DNA from 2 places in the Bacillus sp. EB106-06-01-XG163 genome. Region 1 is predicted to be linked to the other one. Evidence: riboswitches for the same ligand, from Rfam matches in the RefSeq annotation. Region 1 holds a riboswitch; the other holds the start of a gene.
The links. Region 1 has a riboswitch for S-adenosylmethionine ahead of metN (methionine ABC transporter ATP-binding protein MetN). Riboswitches for the same ligand answer to the same signal wherever they lie in the genome.
Positions count from the first base shown of each region.

Region 2: it holds a riboswitch for S-adenosylmethionine, as region 1 does, so the genes downstream of both, AC3WTF_RS06600 (methionine biosynthesis PLP-dependent protein) here and metN (methionine ABC transporter ATP-binding protein MetN) in region 1, are expected to answer to the same signal.

Region 1 is NZ_JBYTDS010000006.1:176,200-180,412, forward strand. Features, by position in the region: gene metQ (methionine ABC transporter substrate-binding lipoprotein MetQ) at 1-539, opposite strand, end outside; gene AC3WTF_RS09670 (methionine ABC transporter permease) at 553-1,221, opposite strand; gene metN (methionine ABC transporter ATP-binding protein MetN) at 1,214-2,239, opposite strand; SAM riboswitch class I at 2,345-2,451, opposite strand; gene AC3WTF_RS09680 (SCP2 sterol-binding domain-containing protein) at 2,560-2,910, opposite strand; gene AC3WTF_RS09685 (thioredoxin family protein) at 3,007-3,327, opposite strand; gene AC3WTF_RS09690 (toprim domain-containing protein) at 3,330-3,695, opposite strand; gene AC3WTF_RS09695 (YusG family protein) at 3,765-4,001, opposite strand; gene gcvH (glycine cleavage system protein GcvH) at 4,056-4,213, opposite strand, start outside.
Region 2 is NZ_JBYTDS010000004.1:138,139-142,351, forward strand. Features, by position in the region: gene metC (cystathionine beta-lyase) at 1-537, opposite strand, end outside; gene AC3WTF_RS06600 (methionine biosynthesis PLP-dependent protein) at 530-1,651, opposite strand; SAM riboswitch class I at 1,721-1,846, opposite strand; gene AC3WTF_RS06605 (esterase family protein) at 2,021-2,743, shown strand; gene AC3WTF_RS06610 (YjcG family protein) at 2,769-3,284, shown strand; gene AC3WTF_RS06615 (GNAT family N-acetyltransferase) at 3,289-3,720, shown strand; gene AC3WTF_RS06620 (AbrB/MazE/SpoVT family DNA-binding domain-containing protein) at 3,879-4,112, shown strand; gene AC3WTF_RS06625 (ABC transporter ATP-binding protein) at 4,113-4,213, shown strand, end outside.

The DNA.
Region 1 (4,213 bases):
ATTTTTTTGAATGTCAGGTTTTTCGGGTTTTTCGTAATGTTTTTCGTAGTCGCTTCAATCGTTTTCACCTTCGGATCAAGTGTGATCAGTCCGGCTTTTTCAAGCATCGCCAGCATACGGCCTTGTTCAGCGACATTGTTAGTCATGATGATGGTCGCGCCTTTAGGCAGGTCTTTCAGTGATTTGTATTTTTTCGTGTAAATTCCGAATGGCTCAAGGTGAACGGCTCCGGCATTCACGAGTTTGTAATCTTTATTTTCCTTCATTTCCTGTTCAAGGTAAGGAACGTGCTGGAAGTAGTTCGCATCCACTTCATTATCAGCTAACGCTTTGTTGTACATTTTGTAATCGTTCAGCACTTTTACTTTTAATGTGTAGCCTTTTTCCTTCAAGAGCGGTTCCGCTTCTTTTAAGATTTCAGCATGCGGTGTTTTTGTCGCGGCGACGACGATTTCCTTTTTATTCGAGCCGTTTGATCCGCAGGCGGCCAAAACTCCCGCGAACACAAGCAGCAGCGCACTTAATACAATCTTTTTCAATGTAAATCCTCCCTTATCTTTTGTCTATTATATTTGTAATTACATCACCGATAATCTGAATGATAAAGACGATGATGAGTATAAATACTGTCGCTACAAACGTTACATCCGTATTATTGGACTGGTAGCCTTCTACATATGCAAGGTTTCCGAGTCCGCCTGAACCGATGGCGCCGGCAATGGCGGTAGATCCGATCAGGGCGATGGCCGTAACGGTGATGCCTGAAATTAACGCAGGCATTGATTCAGGAATCAGCACTTTGAAGATAATCGTCGATGTCTTTGCTCCCATTGATCTGGCAGCTTCGATGACTCCTTTATCGACTTCCCGGAGCGCAATTTCCGCAAGACGGGCGTAAAACGGCGCGGAGCCGATAATCAGCGCCGGCAATGCGGCGTTCGGTCCTAAAATCGATCCGACCAAAATCTTAGTAAAGCCGAGAAGCAGAATAATTAAAATAAGAAACGGAATAGACCTGAAAATATTAACGACCGCCGCAATCACGGTGTTAATGATTTTATTTTCCCATAAGCTTCCCTTGCCCGTTAAAAAGAGCAGAAGACCGAGAACCGCTCCGATGATAAATGAAAAAACTAAAGCGATGACCGTCATATAAAGGGTCTCGTATGTGGCCGTCCACAGCTCGGTTATATCAACGTTCGGGAACCATTTTTCAAACATTTGTGATCACCTCTGCTTCTACCTGTTTGTCTTTGATGAACCGGATCACGTTTTCTACTTCTTTTTCCTGACCGTCAATATGAATGAATAAAGAACCGTAGGCTCCGTCCTTCGTCTGTGAAATTTTCCCCTGCAGAATATTGACGTCCACATCAAAGTTTCGGATCATTTCCGTAATGAGGGGCTGCTCGGCTGCCTGCCCGACAAATGAAAGCTGAATCGTTTTTCCTGTCGCTGTTTCCTGCAGAAAATGCTGGATGGTTTCTTTCGTCTCCTCTGGTTCTGTCACCTGCTGAACGAAACGCTTGGTCATCGGTTCGCGCGGGTTTCTGAAAACTTGGAGTACTTCGCCTTCTTCAACGACTTTCCCGTTTTCCATGACTGCGACTCTGTTGCAGATTTTTCGGATGACGTGCATTTCATGGGTAATGAGCACGATCGTCAGGCCGAGTCTGTCATTTATATCGGATAAAAGATCCAAAATTGAATCGGTCGTCTGCGGATCGAGCGCTGATGTCGCTTCATCGCACAGAAGGACTTTCGGATTATTGGCGAGCGCCCGGGCGATGCCGACACGCTGCTTTTGACCGCCGCTCAGCTGCGACGGATAAGATTTTTCTTTCCCCTCTAATCCGACCAGTTTAATCAATTCATCAGCGCGGCGGACCCGTTCGCTTTTTTTCACGCCGGCGATTTCCAGCGGAAACATAATGTTCTCCCGGACGGTGCGCGACCACAGAAGGTTAAAATGCTGGAAGATCATGCTGATTTCCTGGCGCGCTTTTCTCAGCCCGCGGCTGCTTACTTTATTTAATTCCGTCCCCGCGACTTCCACGGTTCCCGACGTCGGCTTTTCAAGGCCGTTCAGGAGACGGATTAAGGAACTTTTACCAGCTCCGCTATATCCTATAATTCCAAATATTTCGCCCTTTTTGATATCAAGAGTGACATCTTGGACAGCATTGACATCCCCATGCTTCGCTTTGTAAATTTTTGAAACATTTTGAAGATGGATCAAAGCAATCACCCGCCTTACACTATTCTAAGAAATCTTCCGGGTTTCTCCGCAAAAGAAAAGCCTTTCTGCAAAAATGAGCAGAAAGGCTTATTGAAAAAGGCCTTTCTCTCATCTTTCAAAGCAGACCGCTTCGAGTGAATTGGCACCATTTCAACATTGTTGATGGTTGCCGGGCTTCATAGGGCACTTCCCTCCACCTCTCTTGATAAGAGAAAACATATCGTATTTTCGTCCGGAAATTCTTACTGTAGAATAGCACGGCGAATGATAAAAAGTCAATAAAATAAATATTGGAAGCTATTGTCACATAGTAGATTGAGTTACGGCCGTTTACTGATCGCCTGAAAAAATCCGTTTGTCAGCCAGAGGATGGCCTCCAGCTTCAGCAGAGCTCTGAATGATCCTTTCACTTTGAGTTTTCCGCTTTGGATAAGCTTTTGCAAAGAGACATCACCATGCAGAAGATGAATGATTTCCGTCTGGTTTCCGTAAAAGGTCAAATTAGATTTTTCCTTTGAAACCGACGTTTTTCTCATTTCTCCCTGTCCGTTAATTGAGACCGTTAAGGCTTCTGTTTCTCCTTGGAATGTAATCAGCAGCGTTGAGGCGTTTAATAGCGGTTTCAAAAACAGATGCTGTCCGTCATTCTCTGAAACTTCTATTTTCTCCACTCGTATAACCTCCCGTTTTAATGGCCATACATACACTTTCTCTTTTTAACGGACAGAACCCTTTATAAACCGCACGACATTTTCCTGTAAATATTGTCACATCGGGAACGTTTGCGATGTTTTTTGTTTAATCAGCTCATATAAATAGGAAACGGAGCGGAAGGCGTATCCTTTCTCAACAAGCTCTCCGCCTTTAAACAGCAAAAAGCACGGAACGCTTTCAATCTGATAGGCTTTGGCGAATGCGGGGGAATAATTCACGTTGTTTTTATAGAAGGCGGCGCCGGGCAGCATTTCTTCGACGACAGTTAGCATTTTGGACGCCAGCTGGCATGTGCCGCAAAACGGGGTGTACAAATACAGGAGATAAACGTCATCCTGAATCGATTCGAGTTCATTTTCTTGGAGTTCTTTCATGTTTACCACCTCAGGTCGTTCTTTTTCAAAAATACAGTGTCAGCATCAAAGCCGGCTCTGATCAGCACAGATGCGAGATGATGGCCCGGGCACGACTCGACTTGCCTGTATGTTCTGTCTATATAAATATGGCGCGCGTCGGGAAGCTCCCGTTTCAGCTGTTTTCTTAATTTTTCTCCGGAGTCATCTGCGTCCGTTAAAATATAGACGTCTCTGTCAAACAGGCGGTCCGCCAAATCTTCCAGTTCGGTTTGGCCGATCGTCCCGTTTGTACAGACGATTTCCGCGGGTTCGATGAGCACTTCCCTGACTTTGATTTTATCAGATTTTCCTTCTACGATAATGACCTTTTCATCTCCGTTGTACATAAGCGCGTCACCTGCCGATTGTTTTAGCGTCAGATTGAAAAAGAAGGCAGTGAAATTCACCGCCAACTGTTAACACCAGCCATTCTCATAATCGCAATCGACATATTTCGGATCGCTGCCGTTTATGACATCGGCTGTTTTATAAAATTTTTGATTTTCAAATGAAAAGCCCTGTTTGAGCTCGTACTGGTCCATGCCTGTCATCTCGCCGATGGCTTCATTTTCATGAAACAAGGAAAACCGGCCGTTTTGAAAGCGGCCCGTAACGTTCTCCGTCACATCGACCTTTTGTTTATCAAAAGCCATTTTAGACACCTCCCGTTACAGATAGAATGTCCAAATGGCCCCTTTGCTATCCGATCAGTCTTCTTGTGTCATTTCGTCATATTGCTCGGAAGTCATGAGGTTTTCGATTTCTTCAGCATCAGCCGGTTCCACGACGATCATCCACGCTTTTTCATACGGAGACTCGTTTACGAATTCAGGACTGTCATCAAGGTCTTCGTTCACTTCCGTCA
Region 2 (4,213 bases), on a different contig from region 1:
CATGAATGTATTGTCAAGGTATGTCAGACAGCCGTGATCCTTTGCCAGTTTGACGACGCCCTTAATATCCGTGATGCCGAGCGTCGGGTTTGACGGTGTTTCCATATAAATGGCTTTCGTGTTCGGCCGGATGGCGCGGGCGACAGCTTCTGTGTCCGTCATATCGACAAAGGTATGTTCGATTCCGAAACGGGACAGAACCTCAGTCACCATGCGGAATGTTCCGCCGTACACATCCTCCGTGACGAGGACATGGTCGCCTTGGGATAAGAGCAGAAATGCCGTCGAAATCGCCGCCATACCGGAGCTGAAAGCAAAACCTCTCGTTCCGCCTTCAAGGCCTGCGATTGTTTCTTCAAGCGCTGTTCTTGTCGGTGTGCCTGAGCGGCTGTAGTCATATGTCCCGAATTCTTCAAATGAAGACTGATGAAATGTGGAAGCATGCTGAATCGGCACGCTGACGGCTCCGGTGGCTCCGTCTGTTTTAAATGGATTGTGCACGAGCTGGGTTTCCAGCGTCCAATTGTGATTACTCATATGACACGGCCCCCTCTTTTACTTGCTGTAATGCCTGCTTTACATCCCGCTTCAAATCTTCTGCATGTTCAATGCCCACTGAAAATCTCAGCAGACGGTTGCAGACGCCGTTTGCGATACGGATGTCTTCCGGAATGTCCATGTGCGTCTGTGTCGCGGGGTATGTAATAAAGCTTTCCACCCCGCCGAGACTTTCTGCGAAACAGATCGTTTTCAGCGCCTTTAAAAACGGATTGATCCATTCCTCTTTTTGCAGCCGGAAAGACAGCATCCCGCCTTTTCCGGGATATAACACGTCGGCGATTTCTTCTTCCTGTTCTAAAAATTCCGCAAGTTCACGGGCGTTTTCTTCATGACGGCGCATTCTGAGTCCGAGTGTTTTCATCCCTCTCATTAAAAGCCACGAATCAAACGGCGGGAGAACGGCTCCGATCGCATTTTGGTGATTAAACATGATCTCGCCGAGCTCTTCATCCTTTACGACAGCAAGACCGGCAAGGAGATCATTGTGCCCCGCTAAATATTTTGTGGCGCTGTGAATGACGATGTCCGCTCCCAGTTCAAGCGGGCGCTGGAGCACCGGGGTATAAAACGTATTATCCACAATTAAAAGCAGGCCGGCTTCTTTCGTAATCCGGGCGATTTTTTCAATGTCCGCCTCCTGCATTAACGGGTTTGTCGGCGTTTCAACAAATACCGCTTTCGTGTTTTCCGTTATTTTGGAGCGTAAACAGTCTTCATCGCTGAAATCATCGTAAATAAAGCTTAAGCCGTATTTTCTCCATTCGTTTTCAAACAAACGGTACGTGCCTCCGTATAAATCGGAGGATACAATCAATTCATCCCCGCTTTTAAATAAAGCCATAATCGTTTGAATGGCTGCCATTCCCGAGCTGAAGGCAAAGCCTCTCGCACCGTTTTCCAACACGGCGATAGCGTCTTCAACGAGCTGGCGTGTCGGGTTTTTCGTGCGCACGTAGTCAAAACCTGTAGATTCTCCTATTCCTCTATGGCGGTAAGCGGTGGACAGATAAATCGGCGGACTGACCGTTCCCGTTGCTTCTTCGCTTCTATTTCCGATTTGGGCTAATTTTGTATCAACATGCTGCGTCATCAGTAAGCACCATCCTTTTTCAAAAATAAAAAAGCCCCCTCTTCATAAGAAGAAGGAGCTTTTCTCTTCCTCTTATCTTCCAAGCATGTGAATCGCTTGCTGGATTTAGCACCTTGGCACTTTGCCTTCCCGCGGCAAAGCAAACCGGTTGCTGAGGTTTCAAAGGGCCAGTCCCTCCACCTCTCGTGATAAGAATATTGTTTTGTATTTTCTGATTGTTCTATATTAACGCACTATAAAATGAATTTCAATAACTTTTTATTTATCTGAACTCTCGCAAGAAGTGCATCTGAAGAAAGAAATTTCTAATAATTCATGGTACAATAGGAAAAAACCATCAAGACAAGAAGCGGCCTGGAGGAATGCGAAGTGGCATCAAAAAACGGAATCATTCATGAGAAAAAACTTTTCTCCCATGAGCTTGAAGAGGAAATGACCGTTTTGGTCTACCTGCCCGCCACCTTCTCCCCCCTGTATAAATATCATACGGTCATCGCTCAGGACGGCCATGATTATTTCAGATTAGGGAGAATCGGGCGGCAGGCGGAAGAGCTTATGTCAAAAGGGGAAATTGACCGCTGCATCATTATCGGCGTCCCTTATAAAAATGTGCGGGAGCGAAGAAACACATACCATCCAGAAGGGTCTAAGTTCGCCTCATATAAGCGATTCATCGCAAATGAGCTCGTTCCTTTTATCGACAAAGAATACCCGACTTATCAAGTCGGATACGGCCGCACCATGATCGGGGATTCCCTCGGCGGAACCGTTTCGCTTATGACGGCGATTGACTATCCGAACATGTTTGGAAACGTCATCATGCAGTCTCCGTATGTTGACGGGCACGTGCTGGATGCCGTCCGGCAGTCGGAGGATCTCAAACAGATTTCCGTTTATCATCAAATCGGAGAAAAAGAAACCGGCGTTCACACGACAGACGGCCAGGTTCTTGATTTCACCGCGCCGAACGAAGAGCTCAAACAGCTGCTGGAAAGCAAACAGTCTGAATACACGTATGAAACCTTCGACGGGGATCATAAATGGACCTACTGGCAGCCGCTCATCACGCCGGCGCTGAAAAAAATGCTGTAACCATTCATTTAAGGAGGGAACTTTCATGAAATACGGTATTGTTTTATTTCCATCAAAAAAATTACAGGATCTCGCAAATTCGTACCGGAAACGCTACGACCCGAGCTACGCGCTCATTCCTCCGCACCTGACGCTAAGAGATCCGTTTGAAGCGACAGAACAGGAAATCGAGCAGGTCGTATCACAGCTGAGACAGACGGCGAAAGAGTCGCATCCGCTCGTTCTGAAAATCACAAAATACAGCTCGTTTTCTCCTGTGAATAATGTGATATATATGAAAGCAGAGCCGACGGAGGAATTAAAATCTCTGAGTGAGAAATGCTACTCAGGAGCATTATCCGGCGAGCCGGAATACAGCTTCGTTCCGCATGTCACGGTCGGCCAGAAGCTGTCGTCAGATGAACATTCCGACGTACTCGGACAGCTGAAAATGCTGGACATTTCCCACGAAGAAGTCATCGACCGTTTTCACTTGCTCTATCAGCTGGATAACGGCTCATGGACTGTGTATGAAACATTTTTATTAGGCGGAGGAGAATAACTGCTTGGAATCCATCATCGCAAAAACTGAAAAACAGCTAAACGACGCTTTTTTCGTCAGAAAAGAGGTCTTTGTTAAAGAACAGCACGTTCCGGAAGAAGAAGAGATTGATCAATTCGAAGACACGTCAGAGCATATAGTCATATATGACGGCGGCCAGCCGGTCGGAGCCGGCAGATGGCGCTTGAAAGACGGGCATGGAAAATTAGAGCGCATCTGCGTGATGAAAAGCCATCGTTCTTTAGGCGTCGGAGCCATCATTATGCAGGCGCTTGAAAAAGCGGCGGCAGCCAAAGGCGCCGACAGCTTTATCTTACATGCGCAGACGCAGGCGGTTCCGTTTTACGAAAAACAAGGATACCGCGTCACATCCGGCGAAGAATTTCTCGATGCGGGCATCCCCCATCTGGAAATGATAAAGGAACACAAACGATAAAATCAAAAGCACTCCTGTTATATGGCAGGAGTGCTTTTTTATGAAAATAAAACTATTTCATGAATTTTAATGAATTTTATGGAAGATCAATGTATGTTTAGTATACGAAGTATTACAATTCATACAAAAAATACAATTCATTTTTCGGAGGGATAAACATGACGGCACCAAAAGGAAAACACATTTTCGGGACTGTTAAAGTGGGCACAAAAGGACAGATTGTCATTCCTAAAGAAGCAAGAGATGTTTTCGATATAAATCCGGGGGATTCACTGCTTATGCTCGGAGATGACCAGCAAGGTATCGCACTTGTTAAACAAGAACTCTTTTTCGAGTTTGCAAAAGATATTTTAAACGCTAAGCAAATCGATGAAGATAGCGAGGATGAGTAAATGCACGCGATTGAGCTGAAGCAATTAACGAAACATTATAAAGAAACCGCCGCCGTTGACCGTCTTGAGTTCTCAGTTGAGAAAGGGGAATTTTTCGCTTT